3 regions of the Acidovorax facilis genome follow, and region 1 is predicted to be linked to each of the others. Evidence: predicted binding sites of a transcription regulator. Region 1 holds the regulator's gene; each other region holds the start of a gene.
The links. The regulator NrdR, encoded in region 1, represses ribonucleotide reductase genes. The targets are predictions, from matches to a motif close to CACNANATNTNGTG.
Positions count from the first base shown of each region.

Region 2: the regulator NrdR is predicted to act here: its motif matches at 1,296-1,309, upstream of ACQ4MJ_RS20360 (ribonucleoside triphosphate reductase).
Region 3: the regulator NrdR is predicted to act here: its motif matches at 1,563-1,576, upstream of ACQ4MJ_RS01250 (ribonucleoside-diphosphate reductase subunit alpha).

Region 1 covers NZ_CP192460.1:1,115,345-1,118,583, reverse strand. Annotated here, with positions in the region: ZMP/ZTP riboswitch at 1-152, shown strand, start outside; gene glyA (serine hydroxymethyltransferase) at 188-1,432, shown strand; gene nrdR (transcriptional regulator NrdR) at 1,450-1,899, shown strand; gene ACQ4MJ_RS05065 (DMT family transporter) at 2,189-3,091, shown strand; gene ACQ4MJ_RS05060 (bifunctional metallophosphatase/5'-nucleotidase) at 3,107-3,239, opposite strand, start outside.
Region 2 covers NZ_CP192460.1:4,444,157-4,447,395, reverse strand. Annotated here, with positions in the region: gene ACQ4MJ_RS20370 (nitric-oxide reductase large subunit) at 1-624, shown strand, start outside; gene ACQ4MJ_RS20365 (hemerythrin domain-containing protein) at 696-1,124, shown strand; gene ACQ4MJ_RS20360 (ribonucleoside triphosphate reductase) at 1,342-3,239, shown strand, end outside.
Region 3 covers NZ_CP192460.1:273,287-276,525, reverse strand. Annotated here, with positions in the region: gene ACQ4MJ_RS01260 (sigma-54-dependent transcriptional regulator) at 1-688, shown strand, start outside; gene ampD (1,6-anhydro-N-acetylmuramyl-L-alanine amidase AmpD) at 672-1,301, shown strand; gene ACQ4MJ_RS01250 (ribonucleoside-diphosphate reductase subunit alpha) at 1,671-3,239, shown strand, end outside.

The DNA of each region.
Region 1 (3,239 bases):
GAGGTACGCGACTGGCGATAGGCGCGGCATCCCACACAGGGTGCTGCCGCTGACGTGGAAACCGACAAGGGCCTGCCTCTTGTGAACCACTGGGAAGCGTGCCGCACGGGGTTTATCCCTCCTGCGTTCAGCCGTTCGCCTGGGCAGCCCTTGTTTCAAGGGACACAAGTTCATAGGACTGCCAATCATGTACGACCGCAATATTCTTGTCGAACAAACCGACCCCGAACTGTTTGCCGCCATCCAGGCTGAAAACGCCCGGCAAGAGCACCACATCGAGCTGATCGCCAGCGAGAACTACGCCTCCCCCGCCGTGATGTGGGCGCAGGGCACGCAGCTGACCAACAAATACGCCGAAGGCTACCCCGGCAAGCGCTACTACGGTGGCTGCGAGCATGTGGACGTGGCCGAGCAACTGGCCATCGACCGCGTCAAGCAGATCTTCGGCGCCGAAGCCGCCAACGTGCAGCCCCACTGCGGCGCCTCTGCCAACGAGGCGGTGTTCCTGGCCTTCCTGAAGCCCGGCGACACCATCATGGGCATGAGCCTGGCCGAAGGCGGCCACCTGACACATGGCATGCCGCTGAACATGTCGGGCAAGTGGTTCAACGTGGTCTCCTACGGACTGGACGCCAACGAAGCCATCGACTATGAAGCGATGGAAAAGAAGGCCCACGAGACCAAGCCCAAGCTCATCATCGCCGGTGCATCGGCCTACAGCCTGCACATCGACTTTGCGCGCTTTGCCAAGGTGGCCAAGGACGTGGGTGCGATCTTCATGGTGGACATGGCCCACTACGCTGGCTTGATCGCAGCTGGTGTGTACCCCAACCCCGTGCCCCACGCCGACGTGGTCACCTCCACCACGCACAAGAGCCTGCGCGGCCCCCGTGGCGGCATCATCCTGATGAAGGCCCAGCACGAAAAGGCTATCAACAGCGCCATCTTCCCCGGCCTGCAAGGCGGCCCGCTGATGCACGTGATCGCCGCCAAGGCCGTGGCCTTCAAGGAAGCTCTGCAACCCGAGTTCAAGGCCTACCAGGAGCAAGTAGCGAAGAACGCCAAGGTGGTGGCAGAGACGCTGACCGCACGCGGCCTGCGCATCGTGAGCGGCGGCACGCAAAGCCACGTGATGCTGGTGGACCTGCGCGCCAAGGGCATCACCGGCAAGGAAGCCGAGGCCGTGCTGGGCGCCGCCCACATGACCATCAACAAGAACGCGATCCCCAACGACCCTGAAAAGCCGATGGTGACCAGCGGCGTGCGCATCGGCACCCCCGCCATGACCACGCGCGGTTTCAAGGAAGAAGAGGCCCGCATCACGGCCAATCTGATCGCCGACGTGCTGGACAACCCGCGCGACGAAGCCAACATCGCTGCGGTGCGTGCCAAGGTCAATGCCCTGACCGCCCGCTTCCCCGTCTACGGCTAAATCCACAGCCGAAAACCATGAAGTGCCCCTTCTGCAGCCACCTCGAGACGCAAGTCGTTGAAACGCGGGTGTCTGAGGATGGGGTCTTCATCCGCCGCCGCCGCCAGTGCGGCGCGTGCGACAAGCGCTTTACCACCTACGAGCGGCCGGAAGTGAACTTCCCGGCCATCGTCAAGAAGGACGGGCGCCGCATTGAATACGACCGGGGCAAGCTGCTCGCCTCGTTCAACCTGGCTTTGCGCAAGCGCCCCGTGAGCACCGACCAGATCGACAGCGCCATCGAGCGCATCGAGGAAAAGCTGCTCAACCTGGGCCAGCGCGAGGTGATCTCCAGCCGCATTGGTGAGCTCGTGATGCGCGAGCTCAAGAAGCTCGACAAGGTGGCCTACATCCGCTTTGCCAGCGTGTACCGCAGCTTTGAAGACATCGACGACTTCCGCGCCATGGTCGACGAAGTGCGCAAGTAAAAGCCTTCGTATTGCTGTCTGCACCGGTGCCGGCTACAGGGCCGGACGATCTCAGGCGATTTTGGCCTCCAGCGGTTATCACACAAGCGCTAACAGCTATAAATAGAGTAGCACCCACATCCACGGGCGACGCATGTGGACCTGTGCGGGCGGGCGCTGTCGCGCGTGCTACACCGCAAAATGCTCCAAAATTAATAGCTGCCCGCGCTTTCTGGACAAACGCTAGGTGCCAATTTGGCTTGAAAACTGGCTTGGTGCGAGCCAGCGCGTGAGTCGCTTGTACTCCACAATGCGCCCGGTGAAAACCCGCCACTTCCTGCAGCTGGTGCTGCTGTCCGCCCTGTGGGGCGCCTCCTTTCTTTTCATCCGCATTGCCAGCCCCGTGCTCGGGCCCAACGTGATGGCCGCGCTGCGCATTGGGCTGGCCACGCTGACGCTGATGGGCATCATGCGGGTCGCCAACGAACCCTGGCCGTGGCGCCATTGGCGCGAGCTGTTCGGGCTGGGCACGCTCACCGTCGCACTGCCTTTTCTGCTGTATGCCTGGGCGGCCTTGCACCTGCCCGCCGGCTACAGCTCACTGCTCAACACCATGGCCGTGCCCTTTGGCGTGATTGCCGCCGCGTGGATGAAGGAGGACACACTGAGCACGCGCAAGTGGCTGGGTTGCGTCTGCGGCTTTGCGGGGGTGGCGCTGATCGTGCAGCTGGGGCCCGTGGAGCCCACGCCTGCCTTGCTGATGGCCGCGGCGGCCTGCATTGCAGCGTCTGCGTGCTATGGCATCTCTACGACGTGGATGAAGCGCGCCACGACGCGAATGTCCCCGTTGTCGATCGCCGCAGGCATCCACGCCGCCGCGCTGGTGTTGCTGCTGCCGGGCGCTGCGTGGAGCCTGCCCGAGGCCCGTTTCACACCGGGGGCACTGGCTGCGGTGGCCGTGATGGGCATCGTGACCTCGGGCCTGGCCTACTGGCTCAACCTGCGGGTGCTCAAACATGTCTCGCCCGTGGCAGCGATGAGTTCGGCCTTCATGATCCCGCTGTTCGGTGTGGCCTGGGGCCACATCTTTCTGGGCGAGGCCTTGGGCCCCGGGATGGTGTGGGGCGGGGCGCTGGTGCTGGTGGCCACCGGGCTGGTGACAGGATTCAACCCGCTGCGCTGGCTGGCGGCAATGCGCCCGGGGCGCAGCTAAGAACCAGCACGCGCCTCAGCGGGCCCCGCGCGTGATGCGGTCAGTGGCGGGCACCGGCACCGGGCTGTGGGCTCGGAAGTAAGCCTCCAGCGCGTCCAAGTCCAGCCCGCCCACCAGGCGGTCGCGGCCTTCGGCCAGCACGGTGAAG
Region 2 (3,239 bases), 2.2 Mb from region 1:
TCGTTCAGCGCGCTGGAAGTGGTGCCCCTGGTGGTGCTGGGCCACGAGGCCTGGGAACACTGGCGCCTGCAGCACCGCGCGAAGTGGATGGCCAACCTCAAGTGGCCCCTCATGTGCTTCGTGGCCGTGGCCTTCTGGAACATGCTGGGCGCGGGCGTCTTCGGCTTCATGATCAACCCGCCCATTGCGCTGTACTACCTGCAAGGTTTGAACACCACGCCGGTGCACGCCCATGCCGCCCTGTTCGGTGTCTACGGCTTCCTCGCCCTGGGCTTCACGCTGCTGGTGCTGCGCTACATCCGGCCGCAGTTGGTGTTCAGCGAACGGCTCATGAAGACGGGCTTCTGGTGGCTCAACGCGGGCCTGGTGCTGATGATTGCCACCAGCCTGCTGCCCATCGGCCTGTTCCAGTTCCACGCCAGCGTGACCGAAGGCCTGTGGTACGCCCGGGGCGAAGCCTTCATGCAGCAGCCCTTCATGCAGACCCTGCGCTGGGTGCGCACCTTTGGCGACGTGGTCTTCATCGTCGGCGCGCTGGCCATGGCCTGGCAGGTGGTGAGCGGGCTGTTCGGCTCGCGCGCCCCGGCGCAAGCGGGCCCCTACCTGGCACAGGCCCGTCGCTGAAATGCACTGTGCGCGGCGGCTGCCACAAGCGGCCACCGCGCTCACACACCGTTTGCCCACAAGGACTGACCATGAACCTCGACAAATTCAAACACCAGCACACTGACATTCTGCGCAGCATCGCCACCTTGCGCGCCCTGGCCCAGGCGGGCGTAGAGGCCAATGCCAGCGCCATCGCGCAGGGCATCGTGGCCATGAGCGGCACCATCAAGCTGCACCTGGCCGTGGAAGACCAGGTGCTGTACCCCGCACTGCAGCGCGGCGGCAACGCCGAACTGGCGCGCCTGGGCCGCCAGTACCAAAGCGAGATGGCATCGATCGCCAGCGCCTACGACGCGTTTGCACGCCGCTGGAACACCGCCGAGGGCGTGCGCCGCGATGCCCAGGGCTTTCGCAACGAGGCCAACGTGGTGCTGCGCCGTGTGTTCGAGCGCATGCAGCGCGAAGACCATGACTTCTATCCGCGCATCGAGGAGGAAGAAGCCACCGCCTGCCATTGAGCAGCACCCTCCTGCACCCCACTGCATGCCTGCGCATGCACCTCTGATCCATCGGTAGGGCCTGACGGCACCTTCCTTTCCGCCGGCCCCTGTGCCGGCGTTTTTTACCCCTGCTTACCGCCTCGATTGTGTTGAATCAAACTACCTATAGTGTTTGATGGGTATCGTGGACACCATAGGTAGTGTTTTTAACCCGTTCCACAGATTGGTCGAACCCATGGCGTCCACCCTTGCCACCTTGCCCCGCGAAGTCGTTTTGCGCAGCGGCCAGCGCGTTCCGTTTGATGCCGAACGCATCCGCGCCGCGCTGGCCAGCGCCGGGCAGGCCTCGGGTGAATACGGCGCCGACGAAGCGGCATTGCTCACCGCCCAGGTCACCAAGGTGCTCATCCACCGCTTCCAGGGCGAGGCCCCCACCATCGAGCAGATCCAGGACGTGGCCGAGCAGACGCTGATCGCCGCCAACCACCTGGCCACCGCGCGCGCCTACATCGTCTACCGCGAGCAGCACGCCACGCTGCGCGCCGACAGGCAGACGCTGGTCGATGTGGAAAGCTCCATCAACGAATACCTCACGCGTGCCGACTGGCGCGTGAACGCCAACGCCAACCAGGGCTACTCGCTGGGCGGGCTGATCCTGAACGTGGCGGGCAAAGTCACGGCCAACTACTGGCTCTCGCACGTGTACACGCCCGAGATCGGCGAGGCGCACAGGAGCGGCGACATCCACATCCACGACCTCGACATGCTCAGCGGCTACTGCGCGGGCTGGTCGCTGCGCACGCTGCTGCACGAGGGGCTCAACGGCGTGCCGGGCAAGGTGGAGGCGGGGCCGCCCAAGCACATGAGTTCCGCCGTGGGGCAGATCGTGAACTTCCTGGGTACTCTGCAAAACGAGTGGGCGGGCGCGCAGGCGTTCTCGTCGTTCGACACCTACATGGCGCCTTTCGTGCGCATCGATGCCATGGATTACGCCGCTGTGCGCCAGTGCATCCAGGAGCTGGTCTACAACCTCAACGTGCCCTCGCGCTGGGGCACGCAAACACCGTTCACCAACCTCACGTTTGACTGGACATGCCCTGACGATCTGCGCGAGCAAGTGCCGGTGATCGGCGGCGTGGAGATGCCGTTTAGCTATGGCGAGCTGCAGGCCGAGATGGACCTGATCAACCGCGCCTACATCGACGTGATGACCACGGGCGACGCCAAGGGCCGGGTCTTCACCTTCCCCATCCCCACGTACAACATCACCAAAGATTTTCCGTGGGAGAGCGAGAACGCGCAGCTGCTGTTCGAGATGACGGCCAAGTACGGCCTGCCGTACTTCCAGAACTTCATCAATTCCGAGCTGGAGCCGAACATGGTGCGCTCCATGTGCTGCCGCCTGCAGCTGGATTTGCGCGAGCTGCTCAAGCGTGGCAACGGCCTCTTCGGCAGCGCCGAGCAGACGGGCAGCCTGGGCGTGGTGACGATCAACTGCGCACGCCTCGGGTATTTGCATGCGGGCGATGAAGCCGGTCTGTTTGCCGCGCTGGACCGCCTCCTGGAGCTGGGCAAACAAAGCCTGGAGACCAAGCGCAAGCTGATTCAGCGGTTGATGGACCAGGGCTTGTTCCCCTACACCAAGCGGTATCTCGGCACTTTGCGCAACCACTTTTCCACGCTGGGCGTGAACGGCATCAATGAGATGGTGCGCAACTTCACGGCAGACCAGCACGACATCACCAGCGAATGGGGCCATGCGTTTGCCGTGCGCCTGCTCGACCACGTGCGCGAGCGCATGACCGCCTTCCAGGAAGAAACCGGCCACCTCTACAACCTGGAAGCCACGCCTGCCGAAGGCACGACCTACCGCTTCGCCAAGGAAGACAAGAAGCGCTGGCCCGCCATCCTGCAGGCGGGCACATCCGAGCAGCCTTATTACACCAACTCGTCGCAACTGCCCGTGGGCTTCACCGACGACCCGTTCGAGGCGCTGATGCGACAGGAGGCACTGCAGGGCAAATACACCGGCGGTACCGTGCTGCACCTGTACATGGGCGAGCGCGTTTCCAGCGGCGCGGCCTGCCGCGAGCTGGTGCGGCGCGCGCTGACGAACTTCCGCCTGCCCTACAT
Region 3 (3,239 bases), 840 kb from region 1:
GCGCAGCGTACGACCTCTTGGCTCCACCCAGGAGGAGACGGTGGATGTGCGCATCGTGAGCGCCACACACCGCGACCTGGCCGCCGACGTGCAATCGGGCCGCTTCCGCCAGGATCTCTATTACCGGCTCAACGTGATCGAAATCGTGATCCCCCCGTTGCGCGAGCGGCGTGAAGATCTGCCTGTGCTGTGTGCCGCACTTCTGGCGCGCATCGCCCAGGAATCTGGCATGCCAGTGCCTTCTCTGACAGAGCATGCGCTCCAAGCCATTGCCGCACACCCCCTGACCGGCAACGTCCGCGAACTGGAAAACCTGTTGCACCGGGCCGTGGCACTCAGCGACGGAGACGAGCTGCATGTGGACTGGCCCTCTGGCACCCCCGCCCCATTGGTGGCGCGGACGCTACCAGCCCCCACCCTCCCCAACCACACCGAGGCGCAGCCTGCCTACCAATCACCACAGCCCGCCGCCAGCACGGGCTGCTCGGTCCCTCTGCCCAATGACCTTCAGGCCTGGCTGGACCAGCAGGAGCGGGACATTCTGATACGAGCCTTGCGCGAAGCGGGTTTCAACAGAACCGCCACCGCAGCCCGGCTGGGCATCAGCCTGCGTCAGATACGCTACCGCATCGCCCGGCTGAACATCGCCGTCCCCAATGACCAGGACCCGCATGACGAGATCGGCTGACGCGGCACCAGGCAGATCAACGCCTTGGGACGGTGGATGGCACCGTGCAGCAACTAGGCTGGAATCCCCCAACCATGGTGTGCGCCCTGCCCCGGCAAGTTCCTCCATCGACCTGATCGTGGTGCATTCCATCAGTTTGCCGCCAGGCACATATGGCGGGAATGCGGTGCAACAGCTATTCACCAATTCGCTGGACTGGGACGCACACCCCTACTACCAGAGCATCCGTGGTTTGGCCGTTTCGTCGCATTTCTTCATTGACCGCACCGGCGCCCTTTGGCAGTTTGTGGACTGTGATCTTCGGGCCTGGCATGCTGGCCAGTCGGCCTACCGTGGCCGCAGCCAGTGCAACGATGACTCGATTGGCATTGAACTGGAAGGCCTTGAAGGGCTTGCGTTCGAACCCGCGCAGTACCAGACCCTGACAACGCTCTGCCAGGACATCGAACAGCGCTACCCCATTGAACACATCGCAGGGCATGAGCACATCGCGCCCGGGCGCAAGCAGGACCCAGGCTCCGGCTTCGATTGGGCGCAGGTACAAAAAGCACTGAACTGGCCCATGCAACGTTTTCCGGCAGCCACCTGGCCTGACATTCAAGCCGCTCGCTGAGGGCGCTGTGGCAGCGCCACATTCAGCGACTTTTTTCTATGTGCATTTGCACATCGTCGCGTCCCCAGACACCACGCGGCCTCGCGCAGAAAATCCGCTCGAAACGCTTGTGTTTGCGAGGTTTTCGCCCTGCTTTTCCGCAGGGGCAACGGGTTCCGGCGGGGTCAGCAGAAGGCCCTGCGGCGCCGCTGACATGCTGTTTCGTTTTTCTGAGGGCAATACGACGGTACACTACCGGTAGTGTCTTGAATGCATGTGACACACCATATATAGTGTGCGCCAGACAGTAGTCCGCCGCACCACTCACACGCTGCGACGGCATCCAGGCCGCGCACCACACCCCAGACAGCCCACAGAAGAGGACCCCCCATGCAAGCTGCTTTGAACACGCCTTCCACGCCCCATGCCGCCTCCCCCGAGGCCCCAAACACCCAGTCCGCACCAGCAGCGGCGGGTAACTCGCTGGCGCACTATCAGATCATTCGCCGCAACGGAGCAGTCGTTCCCTTTGAGCCGCAAAAAATTGCGGTGGCGATGATGAAGGCATTTCTGGCAGTGCACGGCACGCAGGGCGCCGCCTCCGCCAGCGTGCGCGAGGTGGTGGACACGCTCACCCAGAATGTGGTCCGCGCCCTCATGCGCTCGCGTCCCGGTGGCGGCACCTTCCATATTGAAGACGTGCAGGATCAGGTTGAACTGGGCCTGATGCGCGGCGAACACCACGAAGTCGCCCGGGCCTATGTTCTGTACCGCGAGCGCCGCACGCAAGAGCGTGCCCACCACCAGGAACAGCTCGCGCCCGCAACCCCCATGTTGAACGTGATCGACAACGGCCAACGCGTGCAGCTGGACATCCTGCGCCTGCACGGGCTCATCGAATCGGCCTGCGCCAACCTCGGCGCCGACATCCAGGCCGCGCCCATCGTCGCCGAGACCATGCGCAACCTGTATGACGGCGTTCCCATGGACGAGGTCTACAAGGCGTCCATCCTCGCCGCCCGCACCCTGATCGAAAAAGACCCTGACTACACCTATGCCACGGCCCGCCTGCTGCTGCATACCATCGTGCGCGAAGTGCTGGGACGCGAGGTCGCCCAGAGCGACATGGGCCAGGCCTACAGGGACTATTTCCCCGCCTTCATCCAGAAGGGGGTGGACAACGAGCTGTTGGACGAGCGCCTGCTCAAGCAATACGACCTGAACCGCCTGGGCGCCGCGCTCAAGGCCGAGCGCGACCTTCAGTTCGACTACCTCGGCCTGCAGACCCTGTATGACCGCTACTTCCTGCACGTCAAGAAAACCCGCATCGAACTGCCCCAGGCGTTCTTCATGCGCGTGGCCATGGGCCTGGCACTCAATGAAACCGACCGCGAGGCCCGCGCAATCGAGTTCTACGAAGTGCTGTCGTCCTTCGACTTCATGTCGTCCACCCCCACGCTGTTCAACAGCGGCACCCTGCGCTCGCAGCTGTCCAGCTGCTACCTGACCACGGTGCCCGACGACCTGGATGGTATCTACGAATCGATCAAGGAAAACGCCCTGCTGTCCAAGTTTGCTGGTGGCCTGGGCAATGACTGGACCCGCGTGCGCGCCCTGGGCTCCCACATCAAGGGCACGAACGGCGAATCGCAAGGCGTGGTGCCCTTCCTCAAGGTGGTCAACGACACCGCTGTGGCGGTGAACCAGGGCGGCAAGCGCAAAGGCGCCGTCTGCACCTACCTGGAAACCTGGCACCTGGATATCGAAGAGTTCCTGGAACTGCGCAAGAACACTGGCGACGACCGCCGCCGCACGCACGACATGAACACGGCCAACTGGATCCCTGACCTGTTCATGCGCCGCGTGATGGAAAAGGGCACCTGGACATTGTTCTCGCCCTCCAACGTGCCCGACCTGCACGATCTGTTCGGCGCCGACTTCGAGAAGGCCTATGTGGCC